DNA from 3 places in the Pseudocitrobacter sp. CD920760 genome. Region 3 is predicted to be linked to each of the others. Evidence: riboswitches for the same ligand, from Rfam matches in the RefSeq annotation. Region 3 holds a riboswitch; each other region holds the start of a gene.

Region 1 (4,945 bases), 2.4 Mb from region 3:
ATACCAGTCCAGCACCAGTGTGACTTTCTCAAGTGCCCAGGCGTTTGGCGAAAGGGTGCTGGCAATAATCAGCGCAGAGAGAGCAGGTTTTAGCATTTTTGTTGTCATCGTAGTTTTCTCAATGGTTATCCGGAACCCAATAAATCAGGCGATGTAACAGGGCATCGATGATCATCCACAGCGAGATGGTCATCAAAACGAGTATCAGAAGGGCGGCGAAGCAGATATCACTCTGCATGCGCGCGTTGGCGTTGAGCATCACGTAACCCAAACCTTCCGCCGAGCCAACCCATTCGCCAATAATGGCGCCGATGGGAGCAACGGCTGCCGCCATGCGCAGGCCGGAACCAAAGGCAGGTAGCGCGGCCATCAACTGCACATGACGAAGCAGTGTCCAGCGTGACGCCCCCATGGTGCGGGCCAGGTCGAGATAATCGCCACTTACCCGGCGCAAACCGTCAAACAGAGCCGAGGTGACCGGGAAGAAGATAATCAGTACCGCCATGGTAACCTTGGCGCTCATGCCAAAACCAAACCACAGCACCAGCAGCGGGGCGAGGGCAAAGACCGGTATCGCCTGGCTGGTTAATACCACCGGCATCACCCAGCGCTGAAGACGGGGAGAAAAGACCATGCACAGCGCCAGAATCGCCCCGAGCAGTACGCCAATCACCAGGCCACTGGCGATTTCCGCCAGGGTAATCAACGTGTGCCAGCCGAGGTAACGACCATTATCGTGCAGGGCCTGAACTACCGCCGTGGGCGATGGCAGCAGGAATGCCGGAATAGAGCCGAGCGTCGCCAGCCACCATAACCCCACTAAGCCTGCAAACAGCGTCATCCCACGCCAGATTCGTGATAAGAAAATCACTGTGCCCCCCGAATGAGCTGTTGCATAAGCTCACGTTGACTCTGGATAACCAGAGGATCGTCAACTTCGCGTGGCGGCAGGCCAGCCATAACGTGGGAGTCATCGATGCCGCCAGGATGTTTCGCCAGAACCAGAATGTGATGACTCAGGCGGCAGGCCTCTACGGGGTCGTGTGTGATCAATAGCACGGTACGGTCAGCCAGCAGTTCCGCCGCCAGCGCCTGAATCGTGGCGCGGGTAATCGCGTCCAGCGCGGAAAACGGCTCATCCATCAGGACAATCGGCTGCTGTTCATAGAGGGTTCGGGCGATGGCGGCGCGCTGGCGCATCCCGCCGGATAACGTCTGCGGCAGGGCGTGGCCATAGCTGCTTAGCCCCACACGCTCAAGCAGCTCTTGTGCCCATTGGCGATCGGCTTTTTCTCCGCGTAAACGCGCCCCCAGGCAAACATTCTGTTCAATGGTTAACCACGGATAGAGCAGATCGCGTTGCCCCATCCAGGCGATTCGGCCTGCGAGCGAGCGACCATGTTCATCCGCCACGCTACCCGATGTGGGGGCTGCCAGCCCGGCAACAATGCGCAGCAGGCTGGTTTTACCCGCTCCGCTGGCACCCAGCAAGGAGACGAAATGCCCTGCCGGGATAGTCACGTTCAGGTTCTCGAATATCGTCTTATTGCCATAACGCAGCGTAAGGTCTGTTAGCCTGATCGCGGGGGATTCATTCACCGCCTTCATGATTTCGCGTTCAACCCCATCTGCCAGAACGCGCTTTCCAGCCGGGTGGCGGTGGTGAAGATAGACGAAAGTTCAGCGATACGGCTTTCACCACCGCGCTGAGCCGCCAGATTTTCAAATAGCGTCAGAGAGGCTTGTACGCCTGCCAGATATCCCTCATCACCATAGTTCCGGATCCACGGCGCGTAAGGATTACCCTCAAAGACGGTTGCCGGATCGTTGAGCAGGCGCAGGCCGATTTCCGCATAGCCTGCCACGCACGGCATCAGTGCGGTGAGCAGATCAAGCACATCGCCTGAATGCCCCACATCCAGAACATAACGGGTGTAATTCACCGTTTCGGCGGCTTCTTCCACCTGCGTAACGTCGGATTCCGTTAATCCCCATTGCTGGCAGTAACTGATATGCAGCGGCAGTTCATTGAGAATGGCGTTCAGTGATGCCGTCGCCGCGCGCATTTCCGGCAGATTTTGCAGTTTGCTCACCAGCAGTGCGTAGGCGCGGGCGAAATGAACTAAAAACAGATAATCCTGGGTGAGATATCGGCGGAACGCAGGTTCAGGCAGGGTGCCCGCACCTAACTGCTGGACAAATTCATGGGCGACGTAATCGTGCCAGTGGTGACCCGCGAGCGTGCGAAGGCGTCCGTAAAGACCGGTTTCAAACAGGGGTAAAGACATGGGACCTCCAGTAATAAAGTGGAGATCCGGGCGCAATGAGGGAAGAACAGGAATTGGCTGTGTAAATAGATGGCTAACCCGTCCCTTCGCTGGCATGACCCAGATCAGGTTCTAAGGGTTCGGCTTGCGCCATCTCAGCCCATTACTGGACACCCCTCGGACAGGAGGTTTTATACGATATTTTGCCTGTGAATACAACGAGGGGGGAACGCTTACCGGAATGACTTCCGGCAAGCGTGCGGTTATCAGGCTTTAGGAATACGTAAAGTCTGGCCGGGATAAATTTTATCCGGATGAGAAAGCATCGGGCGGTTGGCTTCAAAGATTTTATTGTACAGATTGGCGTTGCCGTATACGTTTTTGGAGATCGCGCTCAGCGTATCGCCGGATTTCACGGTGTAGTAGGTGGCTTCATCCGCACTATCGGCAGCGGTGATGTTATTCTCAACTTCACTGACTCCGGCGACGTTACCGACGGCAACCTGAATTTTCTCTTTCTCTTCCTGGGTTAGCCCATCACCGGTGACGCTGGCTTTCCCGTCGACGACCGTCACCTGGACTTTATCCGCACCGGGAATATTGAGTTTCTTTAAATGCTCGGTGACTTTTTCGCCCTGGTCCTGATGCGAATCCGTCAGTTTGTCCCACAGTTTTTCACCTGCTTCTTTCACGAAGTTAAACAGTCCCATATCCGTTCTCCAGTAAAGAATGTCAGGGTAAGCATAGCAGATGAGGTGCGCTACGCCGGGTTTGCGTAGCGCACAAAAGGCTGGATTAATGGCCCCAACGGGTTTTCAGATAATTCACCGCCTGGCGGGTTTGCGGTTGATTGAGATTATCTTCGCGGAACAGGATCGTCCCGTTGATTTCCGGGATTGATTCATTGAGATCGATCTGCTTACTCAGCTCTGGTACGCCGCCATTCACCGCCCAGTCAGGTTCTTTTTTCGACGGTTCGCCCACTTTATACAGCGCCACGCCAATATAGAGCCGTGTTTTGGTCGGTTTCACCACATCCGCCCACCATTTTGCCAGCACATCATAACGCGCAGCGTCGCGGGCAAACGGCCAGTACAGCTGCGGGGCGATGTAGTCCAGCAAGCCTTGCTGCACCCAAAGGCGGGTATCAGCATAAGACTCATCGTAGGCGGCCGCACCGCGCGTATCCGACCCTAAAGGATCGTGCGAGCGGTTACGCCAGACGCCCGCCGGGCTTACGCCAAACTCGACGTCGGGCTTCAGCTGCTTAATGGTGCGTGAAACCTGCTCGATAAGCTGTTGCGTGTTATGGCGTCGCCAGTCGGCTTTTGACGCATATTGCTGGCCATACTGCCGCCAGGTCTGGTTATCGTTAAGCGTAGAGCCGGCAGTTTCGGTATAGAAGTAGTCATCAAACTGCACGCCATCGACCGGATATTTCGCCACCACTTCCGCCACAATACTGGTGATCCAGTCGCGCGCTTCCGGAATACCGGGGTCAAGGACGAAGCGATCGCTTGATGTGCGGATCCAGTCGCGATGCAGGACAAAAATACTGGCGGGTTGCTGTGAGAGCGTGCGATTAAGCTCGGCCACCGTTGATGGTTTGGTGTTGGTTGTTACCCGGTACGGGTTAAACCAGGCATGTACTTTCATGCCGCGTTTATGGGCTTCATCCAGCATAAATTGCAACGGATCGTACCCGGGATTCTCGCCAATCTTGCCGGTTAAGGTATCGGACCACGGCAGAATTTTAGAATCCCACAGGGCGGTGCCATCGGGTTTTACCTGGAAAAATACGGTATTAATACCGAGTTGTTTCAGGTTATCGAGCTTTGCCGTCAGCGCTTCTTTCTGTTTATTGATACGAATGGCGGGGCTGCTGATATTGACCGAGTTAACTGGCGGCCAGTCGAGCCGCGAAACCGTGGCCAGCCAGATACCGCGCATTGGTTCATTACTCTGCTGCGTTTTACCGGCGGGCTTTGATGTGTTGCCTGGCGATGTAACAAGTGAACTCGGTGGCTTAGACGAACAACTGACAACAAGTAATGCCGCGGCAACCAGCGTGCCTAGTTTTTTAACCTGAGTGACCGGGGAGACGCCCCGCAAAGAGATGATCATAAACGCCCGTTTTCTACTAGTCCCTTGAGAGGCGATATTCTCTTACGATTTGCAGGGGAAGTGAATCAGATCTTATCGTCTCGCCCCTGCAACCACGGGTTAAATCCGCCATCCTGAGGTTCATCGTCTTCGAGGGAATCAAGATAGAGCGCTTCAACTTCCGCTCGGGCCCAAGGCGTGCGGCGTAAAAACTTGAGGCTGGATTTCACGCTAGGGTCATTCTTAAAACAGTTAATGTTCACCAGTTTGCCCAGTTTTTCCCAACCGTAGCGAGCCACCAGGGCATTAATTTGCATCTCCAGCGTAACGCCGTGCAAAGGATCTTTCGAATGTTGAGCGGTCATGGATATCCGATAAAGTGTGCGCAAAGAAGCGGGAAGGGTACAAGAAAGCGGGCACTGCGGCAATGAAATGAAAAGGGGCGTGAAACGCCCCTGATTACGCTTACTCGAACAGCCTGCGGTGTAATGCAACGACGGCGCTATCGGCAGTGTCGCCCGGCAACAGGAAGCTGAGATTATTATTGGATGCACCGTGGCAAATCATGCGTACCG
Region 2 (4,945 bases), 2.1 Mb from region 3:
CCTTCCAGCCCCTGAACTGGCGGCCGCATTCCGCAATCTGCGCGAGCGTAGCGGTGACATTGCCGACTGGCAGCCGCCGTATCGGGTATTTAAGGCCATTGAAGGCACCTGCCTTGCCTGTAACGCCGGGCCACATCTGACGGATTTGGGGCTCACCGATGGCGCAACGCGTCAGATTATCGACCCGGTTATTCACTATTCGCATCAGCAAAGGAGCGCCCACTAAATGGCCGACCACTCAATCAATACGCCTGCCTCTGAGAGCTGGCTGGAACGTTGTTTTGCCCTACGCGCTCGCGGAAGCTCTGCACGCACCGAATGTCTGGCGGGTATCACGGGGTTTCTCGCCGCCGCTTATCTGCTGGTGGTGATCCCCGGTTTGCTGGCTGCGGGCGGGATGGATAAAGGCGCGGCGACTACCGGCACCATTTTAGTGTTTGTTGTCGGCACGCTGTTGATGGCGTTTTATGCCAATCTGCCGTTTATTGTTGGCCCGGGAATTGGCGGCTCGGTATTAGTCGGTGTGTCGCTGGCCGGAAACGCCGGAATTGGCTGGCCGATTGGGCTGGGGATTGCCTGCTGGTCTGGCGTACTGTTCTTCCTGCTCACCCGTTTTGGCCTGCGTGAAGTGGTCACCCGCTCGGTGCCGCAATCCATCAAACTGGGGCTGACGGCGTCTATCGGTATTTTTGTTGCCCTGCTCGGTTTTCGTAATGCCGGATTGGTGCTGGCAAGCGCCAAAAATAACGCCTTGATGCTGGGGGATTTTCTTTCGCCGGGCGCGCTGGTGGCGCTGTGCGGGCTGTTTCTGGCGATTGCCCTGCAGGCGCGTCGTATTCCTGGCGCTATCCTGTGGGCAATTCTGTGTGCGACGCTGGTGGGTATCCCGGCGGGCGTCACGCACCTGCCATCAAGCTTTATCGCCCTGCCCCACTCATTAACTCCGGTGTTTGCGCAGGTGGATATCATTGGCGCGCTGAATATCGCTTTCCTGCCTTATCTGTTTGTCTTTTTTGCCTCAGAGTTTTTCTCAACCATGGGCACCACGCTTGCCGTCGGCGGTGAAGCGGGCCTGCTGGATGAAGAAGGCAATATGCCGCACATCAACCGCCCGTTTATGGTTGACTCCATTGCCGCCGCGCTGGGCCCGTGGGTCGGTATTCCGGCCGCGACGGCGCTGATTGAGTCTTCAGCCTCGGCGGAAGCAGGCGGTAAAACCGGCATGACTGCGCTTGCCGCCGCCATCATGTTCTTGCTGATGCTGCTGTTCACCCCCGTTGCGCTGATGATCCCCAAAGAAGCCACAGCCCCGGCGTTGATCCTGATTGGCCTGAATATGTTTAGCGGCCTGCGTAAGGTGGATTTGGCGAATTTCACCGACGGCTTACCGGTACTGATGATGGTGATGATTACGCTTATCGCCAATAGCTTCGGGACGGGTATCGCGGGTGGGTTGCTGTTCTATGTGATGATTAAAACCATTGCCGGGAAGTGGCGGGAAATCCCTCTCGGCTTATGGATTCTGGCAGTGCCGCTGGTGTATTACTTTGCCACGCTGGTGCGCCATTAATCAGGAATTCATCAAGCGCGTTTTGGTGGCGTGGTGCTGATATTTGCCGGATGCGGCGTAAACGCCTTATCCGGCCTACAAAACTTCACAAATTCAATATATTGCACACTCTCTGTAGGCCTGATAAGCGCAACGCCATCAGGCAATTTTGCATTTGTCATCCATCCAAATGCAGGTGATCACCACCAGGCGTGAAAATGGTGCACCGGGCCAATTCCACTGCCGACTTCCAGCGTATCGGCCTGCGCCAGCGCGGCAGAAAGCCAGGTTTTCGCTTCCAGCACCGTGTCGCCCCAGCAGCTATGGCGCGGACGCAGTGCTGCCAGCGCAGCCGACAGCGTACAACCCGTGCCGTGGGTGTTTTTGGTCATGACGCGTGGTGCGGTAAAACGCTGCTCGCCGTCGCGGGTGAACAGCCAGTCGGGGCTTTCCGCATCGTCAAGATGGCCGCCTTTCATAAGGACCGCGCCGCAGCCCATCGCCAGCAGCGCGCGCCCTTGTTCCAGCATTTCACGCTCATTCCGCGCATGCGGCGCATCCAGCAATGCCGCCGCTTCCGGCAGATTCGGCGTAATTAACGAGACCTGTGGCAGCAGGCGTTGACGCAGCGTTTCTACCGCCGCGGGCGATAGCAGCGCATCGCCGCTTTTGGCCAACATGACCGTATCCAGCACCACATTTTCCACCCGATGGCGCTGTAATCGCTCCGCCACGGCTTCAACGATATCAGTTTCCGCCAGCATACCGATTTTGGTGGTATCGATGCGCACATCGTTAAACACGGAATCCAGCTGCGCAGCGACAAAATCCGGTTCAATACGATAGACCGACTGCACGCCATGGGTGTTCTGCGCCACCAGCGCGGTGATCACCGAACAGCCGTATGCGCCCAATGCTGAGAAGGTTTTCAGATCCGCCTGAATGCCCGCGCCACCGCTTGGATCGGTACCGGCAATGGTTAATGCGTTAATCCGTTTCATGCCAGTGCCTCCCCATTCAGTGCATACAGCGCATCTAAAAATGCGGGGACAAAACTGCCCGGTCCGTTATCGACCGCCGCACGACCACCGGCCAGTTTCATAAAGGCGCAGGCAGAGGCAACGTTATCCAGCCTGTCGCCCGGCAGCGCACAGCTTGCCGCGACGACCGCAGACAATGCACAGCCCGTCCCCACTACCCGGGTCATCAACGGGTCGCCGCCCGTTACCGCGACAACGCGTTGTCCATCGGTGATGTAATCCACTTCGCCCGTCACCGCCACAATGGTATTGATCTGACGCGCCAGAGCCTGCGCCGCCGGTAGCGCAGCAGCGGCGGTATCGGTGGTATCCACGCCGCGCCCGCCCGCGCTCATTCCCGCCAGCGCCATAATTTCGGAGGCATTTCCCCGAATGGCGGCAGGTTTTAAGGTCAACAGGTCGTGGCAAAACTCGGTGCGCAGCGTTAACGCGCCCACGGCGACAGGGTCGAGAGTCCAGGGTTTACCCGCAGCGTTCGCACTCAACACGGCGGCTTTCATCGCCTGCGCGCGCGGCTGCGTTAGCGTGCCGACGTTTATCAATAACGCATCGGCAATGGCAGAGAACTGCGCGGCTTCCTGCGCATCAATCACCATCGCGGGGGATGCACCGAGCGCCAGCAATACGTTGGCGGTAAAGGTCTGCACGACGTCGTTAGTCATACAGTGAACAAGGGGGGCGTGATGACGAAAAAGATGTAACGAATGCGCGATTTGCGCGGGACTAAGCGGCTCTGCTTGCATGGTTTGCTCCTGCCAGAACGTCCAGAAGCAATGACCTGACGGTCTCTGACTTCCCTACGCTGGCATTATCCAGATCAGGTGGTACGGGTTTTTCTCAGCCTTCACGAAGGAAGGGCACCCCGAGTCATCAATACAACAAATTCGTGTATCGCAGCAGGTTACGGCAAGTGCCGGGTGGAAGCAAGCCGCACAAACCATTTGCATTCCCCCCCTCATCGGCCCACAATTATTCATAAAGGTGATGGCGTTCCACCTTTCCCAACCGCCCTGCTGGGGCTGATGACGCCTGGTATACCCTCTTAACATGGAGGTATGTCAGGCTGTCTGTCGTTTAAAGACCCGCTCATACCTCGCAACCTGACGAGGTTTTTTTATGCCTGTTTACAACCATGCGCTGGTGCTGATTAACAACAGTCTTGATGGCATTCCCCTGCTCGATCACGCCGCAAAAATGGCGCAGGAGAACGCGATGACGATAACCATCGCGCATATCAGCACCGATTATCGCGCCCTCAATTATGTCTCCGACAGCCTGATGGATGACGTGGTTTCGCAGGAAGTCATTCAGGCCAAAGCCCTGTTGAGCGAGCTGGCGGAATCCGTTTCCTTACCGGTACAAACGCTGGAACTGGTCACGACCCGTCGCTTTGAAGATGTCGAATCCTGTATCCGCGATCGCCGTATCGATCTGGTCATCGCCGGACATCACAATCGCCTGCTGGGCGTGCTCGCCTCCCACTCCCTTGAGTACATCAATCATCTGACGGTGGATGTGCTGATCAAACATTTAGCATAAGGATTTACGCGCGTGATGTATCGTTCATTACTGGCCGTTATTATTGGCGGCTCTACCGGGTGTGTCATTCGTTGGTGGCTGTCGATGAAACTGAACAGCCTTTTCCCCAGCCTGCCACCAGGAACGCTGGTGGTTAATCTGGTCGGTGGTTTTATTATTGGCGCGGCGCTGGCGTTCTTTTTGCGCCAGCCGCAGTTGGACCCGGCATGGAAGTTACTGATTACCACCGGGCTTTGCGGCGGGATGACGACCTTTTCCACCTTTTCGGCGGAGATCGTCACCCTTTTGCAAAATGGCAACTATCTGTGGGCGATGATTTCGGTGATGACTCACGTGGTGGGATCGCTCCTGATGACCGCTGCCGGATTCTTTTTGATGACGCTGGTTTAGCGCGCCAGCGACGCCGCCATTCTCACCCAGGTGTGGCGGCGACCGCGAACGGCCATCGAAAACGCATACAGCGCTTGCGGGTCAGCCATTCCGGCGACACCGGCATCGCCGAAGTTGTACATATCGGCGCCGCAGCGCTTACTGGCGAGTGCAATTTGCCGCACCGTTTCTTCATCTGCGCCCTCCTGGCTGCTGCTGAGCGTGGTGATGCCCACGCCACCGACGGCCTGAACCGCCGCCAGCGCAAAGGCCACCTTCTCCTCTGAGGCGCCGCGACAGCTGGCTGGCGCGGGAATCATCACGCCATCGGCACCTTCCAGAACATAGCGGGCGTACTCCTGCGGTTCGGCAAGGCCTGACGCATAAAACTTCGCCACCAGGATCATTTTATCGGTCATCGCGCGAATCTGGCGCAGTGCGTCAATGA
Region 3 (4,945 bases):
ATATCGGAGAACAGAATGGCCGCATCCAGCGGGTAACGGCGCAGCGGCTGAAGTGTGACTTCGCATGCCAGCTCGGCGTTTTTGCACAGGGACATAAAATCCCCGGCCTGGGCACGGGTCGCTTTATATTCCGGTAAATAGCGGCCCGCCTGGCGCATCATCCAGACAGGGGTGACATCTACAGGCTGACGCAGCAGCGCACGCAGGTAACGATCGTTTTTCAGTTCGGTCATTTTTCCATTCCTTGAGCTCTTTCACGCCAGTGTAACATGAGTGTCACTCATACTCTGCCCGGCAGAGTGCGACAGTATCTTCAATGAGTCGACGGGCGACGGTTCCCGGCGGCGGCAGTAACGGTAAATCGTCATAGCGATACCAGTTGGCTTCCAGCAGCTCTTTGGGGTCGATCACGATATCGCCGCTGTCATACTCGGCCATAAACGCGGTCATCAGTGATTGCGGGAACGGCCACGGTTGGGAGGTGACATAACGCAGGTTTTTGATTTTTATACTGCTCTCTTCCATCACTTCGCGCGCGACGGCCTGCTCCAGCGTTTCGCCCACTTCAACGAACCCGGCCAGCACGGTGTGTACGCCGTTGCGATGACGCGTATGCTGCGCCAGCAGGATGGTGTCATCGCGACGAATGGCGACGATGATGCAGGGCGCGATTTGCGGATAGTAGCGTTGACGGCAGTGGTCGCACAGCATCGCCCATTCGGTTTTGCTGGGGTGCATGGTATGCCCACAGTAGCCGCAGAATTTATGCGAGCGGTAGAACTCCGCCAGCTGCACGCCGCGCCCGGCGAGTTGAAACAGCCCGGCATCCTGGTCGAGAATTTGCCGCAGCGAGCCCATATCATGACGACGCTGTTGCTGAATCAGCCACACCGGCGAGCCTTGCCATTCACCAATCAGCAGCGCGCGTTGCCCCGCAAGGTCGAATTTTCCCGCTTCGCCCCAGGGTAATTCTCCGCCCGGCAGCCATAATTTTTGCTCATGGCTGACGACCCACCAGCCGATGTCTAATTTTTCAATTATACGATCCATATCTATTGCACTACCTTTGCTTCACTGGCATGTTATTTACATTATCGTTACATCTTAGTGCGCAGTCTTTAAACCCACTTGTGCGGAGTCAATCACATGTTAAACCAGCTCGAAAGCCTGACGGAGCATGTTGGAGGCAGTAACAAACTGGTCGACCGCTGGCTCAACATACGCAAGCAATTGCTTGTCGCTTATTCCAACCTGATTGGGATTAAGCCTGGCAAAGAATCGTTTATACGGCTGAATGAAAAAGCACTGGATGATTTTTGTCAGCGACTGGTGGACTACCTCTCCTCCTGCCACTTCAGTATTTATGAACGCATTCTCCATAAATTGGAAGGCGACGCCGCGCTTTTAACGGCCACTAAAATCTGGCCCAAGCTGGAAGCCAACACCCAGTTGATTATGGACTATTACGACTCCAGCCTGGAGACGGCCATCGATCACGATAATTGCTTTGAATTTCAACAAGCATTGTCGGATATCGGCGAGGCGCTGGAGGCACGTTTTGTGCTCGAAGATAAGCTCATCATGCTCGTGCTGGATGCGATGCACGATAGCGCCGGGATCAAACGTCCCGCTTGAGATTTTACGCATTAACGCGTAGTTTACATTCATCGTCCCATTTATGGGGCTACATCTTGTCGGAGTGCCACGTGTGAAAACACAGGCTGAGACCGTTAATTCGGGATCCGCGGAACCTGATCAGGCTAATACCTGCGAAGGGAACAAGAGTAATTCAGCTTTATGCCTCTGCCTTCACGGGCGCTGTGCATCCATTACTCCATCCGTCGTCTGACAAGCCATATCCTTTTTTATTTGGTATGCGCTATGTCTACAACAAAACTGACTCGCCGCGAACAACGCGAACAGGCTCAACGCTTTATTGATACTCTGGAAGGCACCGCTTTCCCTAACTCGCGCCGTATTTATCTCGCCGGTACACAGCCTGGCGTACGCGTGCCGATGCGCGAAATTCAGCTTAGCCCCACGCTCATTGGCGGCAGCGAGGATAATGCGCAGTACGAAGAGAATGAAGCGATCCCGGTGTATGACACCTCCGGCCCCTACGGCGACCCAGCCGAAAAAATCGATATCCGCCAGGGCCTGGCAAAACTGCGCCAGCCGTGGATTGACGCGCGCGCCGATAGCGAAACCTTAACGGCGCGCAGCTCCGCCTATACTCAGGCCCGCCTCGCGGACGAATTTCTCGACGAATTGCGCTTCACCGGCCTGTTGACGCCAAAACGCGCGTGTCCCGGCAAGCGCGTCACCCAACTCCATTATGCTCGTCGGGGGGTAATCACCCCGGAGATGGAATTTATCGCCCTGCGCGAAAATATGGGGCGCGAGCGCATTCGCAGCGAAGTACTGCGCCAGCAGCATCCGGGGCAAAGCTTCGACACGCTGCTACCACAAAACATCACGCCTGAGTTTGTCCGTGCCGAAGTGGCGGCAGGTCGGGCGATTATCCCGGCCAATATTAACCATCCGGAATCGGAACCGATGATCATCGGGCGTAACTTCCTGGTGAAGGTGAACGCCAATATCGGTAACTCCGCAGTGAGCTCCTCGATTGAAGAAGAGGTGGAAAAACTGGTGTGGGCAACGCGCTGGGGCGCCGATACGGTGATGGACCTCTCCACCGGGCGTTACATCCACGAAACCCGCGAATGGATCCTGCGCAACAGCCCGGTACCAATCGGCACCGTGCCGATCTACCAGGCGCTGGAGAAGGTCAATGGGATCGCCGAGGATCTGAGCTGGGAAGCGTTCCGCGATACGTTGCTGGAACAGGCCGAACAGGGCGTAGACTACTTCACCATTCATGCGGGCGTGCTGCTGCGTTACGTGCCGATGACCGCCAAACGCCTGACCGGTATTGTGTCGCGCGGTGGCTCAATCATGGTGAAGTGGTGCCTCTCGCATCATCAGGAAAACTTCCTTTATCAGCACTTCCGCGAAATTTGTGAAATTTGCGCCGCCTATGATGTATCGCTGTCGCTGGGCGACGGCCTGCGTCCTGGCTCAATTCAGGATGCCAACGATGAAGCCCAGTTTGCAGAACTTCACACGTTGGGCGAATTGACCAAAATCGCCTGGGAATATGACGTGCAGGTGATGATTGAAGGGCCCGGCCATGTGCCAATGCAGATGATCCGCCGTAATATGACCGAAGAGCTGGAGCACTGCCATGAAGCGCCGTTTTATACGTTAGGGCCGCTCACCACCGATATTGCACCAGGCTACGACCATTTCACCTCCGGGATTGGTGCGGCGATGATTGGCTGGTTCGGCTGCGCGATGCTCTGCTACGTCACGCCAAAAGAGCACCTCGGCTTACCGAATAAAGACGATGTGAAGCAAGGACTTATCACTTACAAGATCGCCGCCCACGCGGCAGACCTGGCAAAAGGTCACCCCGGCGCGCAGATTCGCGATAACGCCATGTCGAAAGCACGCTTTGAATTCCGCTGGGAAGATCAGTTTAACCTGGCGCTCGACCCCTTCACCGCTCGCGCCTATCACGATGAAACACTGCCGCAGGAATCGGGCAAAGTTGCCCATTTCTGCTCGATGTGCGGCCCCAAATTCTGCTCAATGAAAATCACCCAGGAAGTTCGCGATTACGCGGCAAAACAGGCCGCAGAGACCGGGATGAACGAGATGTCTGGTCAGTTCCGCGCCCGGGGTGGCGAACTCTATATCCCTCAGGAGAATTTATAATGTACCAGCCTCATTTTCCCCCGGTTCCTTTCCGTTTGGGCCTCTACCCGGTTGTTGATAGCGTGGAGTGGATCGCACGTTTGCTGGAAGCGGGCGTACGCACCATTCAGTTACGCATTAAGGACAAACACGACGACGAGGTCGAGGCCGATGTGGTTGCCGCGATAGATCTCGGCCGTCGCTATAACGCGCGTCTGTTTATCAACGACTACTGGCGCCTGGCGATTAAACACCAGGCTTATGGCGTGCATCTGGGGCAGGAAGATCTGGAAACCACCGATCTCGACGCGATTCGCGCGGCCAACTTACGGCTTGGCGTATCGACTCACGATGATATGGAAATTGACGTGGCGCTGGCGGCGCAGCCTTCGTACATCGCGCTGGGTCACGTGTTCCCAACGCAAACCAAGCAGATGCCCTCCGCGCCGCAGGGGCTGGAACAGCTCGCCGCGCATATTAAACGCCTGGACGATTACCCCACCGTCGCCATTGGCGGAATTAGCCTTGAACGTGCGCCGGCAGTGCTGGCGACGGGCGTTGGCAGCATCGCCGTCGTGAGCGCGATTACGCAAGCCGCAGACTGGCGCGATGCCACCGCGAAACTGCTGGCGCTGGCGGGAGTGGGCGATGAATGATCGCGATTTCATGCGCTACAGTCGCCAGATGTTACTGGAGGATATCGCCGTGGAGGGCCAGCAAAAACTGCTCGCCAGCCGGGTGCTTATCGTCGGGCTCGGCGGCTTAGGCGCGCCTGCGGCGCTGTATCTTGCCGGTGCGGGCGTCGGCACGCTGGTGCTTGCCGACGATGACGAGGTGCATCTGAGTAATCTGCATCGTCAGATTGCCTTTACCACGCCCGACATCGCGCGCTCAAAAGCAGAGGCAACGCGCGCGCGACTGGCGGCGTTAAACCCGGATATCACTCTCACAACGATCGCCCAACGGCTGGCGGGCGATGCGCTAAAGCAGGCGGTGCACGACGCGGATCTGGTGCTTGATTGCACCGATAACATGGCGACGCGCCAGGCGATCAACGCGGCCTGCGTGGCGCTGAACACGCCGCTGATTACGGCCAGCGCGGTGGGGTTCGGTGGGCAGATGATGGTACTGACACCGCCGTGGACGCAAGGCTGTTACCGCTGTCTGTGGCCCGATGACGCCGAACCGG

Evidence for each region. A riboswitch is a leader RNA that binds a small molecule or an ion and turns the genes downstream of it on or off. The one in region 3 is predicted to bind thiamine pyrophosphate.
Region 1: linked by a shared signal. The riboswitch ahead of tenA (thiaminase II) and the one ahead of thiC (phosphomethylpyrimidine synthase ThiC) in region 3 are both predicted to bind thiamine pyrophosphate.
Region 2: linked by a shared signal. The riboswitch ahead of thiM (hydroxyethylthiazole kinase) and the one ahead of thiC (phosphomethylpyrimidine synthase ThiC) in region 3 are both predicted to bind thiamine pyrophosphate.

The regions. Positions count from the first base shown of each region.
Region 1 is NZ_CM173490.1:2,638,145-2,643,089, forward strand. It holds gene AC1MKH_RS12460 (ABC transporter substrate-binding protein) at 1-96, opposite strand, end outside; gene AC1MKH_RS12465 (ABC transporter permease) at 119-841, opposite strand; gene AC1MKH_RS12470 (ABC transporter ATP-binding protein) at 868-1,608, opposite strand; gene tenA (thiaminase II) at 1,605-2,288, opposite strand; TPP riboswitch at 2,353-2,455, opposite strand; gene lysM (peptidoglycan-binding protein LysM) at 2,534-2,977, opposite strand; gene AC1MKH_RS12485 (glycoside hydrolase family 10-like protein) at 3,063-4,391, opposite strand; gene AC1MKH_RS12490 (VF530 family protein) at 4,457-4,735, opposite strand; gene lysC (lysine-sensitive aspartokinase 3) at 4,836-4,945, opposite strand, start outside.
Region 2 is NZ_CM173490.1:3,426,953-3,431,897, forward strand. It holds gene AC1MKH_RS16140 (adenine deaminase) at 1-226, shown strand, start outside; gene AC1MKH_RS16145 (NCS2 family permease) at 227-1,570, shown strand; gene thiD (bifunctional hydroxymethylpyrimidine kinase/phosphomethylpyrimidine kinase) at 1,750-2,550, opposite strand; gene thiM (hydroxyethylthiazole kinase) at 2,547-3,332, opposite strand; TPP riboswitch at 3,367-3,464, opposite strand; fluoride riboswitch at 3,561-3,628, shown strand; gene AC1MKH_RS16160 (universal stress protein) at 3,706-4,128, shown strand; gene crcB (fluoride efflux transporter CrcB) at 4,144-4,518, shown strand; gene AC1MKH_RS16170 (DUF7916 family protein) at 4,515-4,945, opposite strand, start outside.
Region 3 is NZ_CM173490.1:229,228-234,172, reverse strand. It holds gene hemE (uroporphyrinogen decarboxylase) at 1-233, opposite strand, end outside; gene nudC (NAD(+) diphosphatase) at 277-1,050, opposite strand; gene rsd (sigma D regulator) at 1,147-1,635, shown strand; TPP riboswitch at 1,686-1,795, shown strand; gene thiC (phosphomethylpyrimidine synthase ThiC) at 1,882-3,777, shown strand; gene thiE (thiamine phosphate synthase) at 3,777-4,412, shown strand; gene AC1MKH_RS01055 (HesA/MoeB/ThiF family protein) at 4,405-4,945, shown strand, end outside.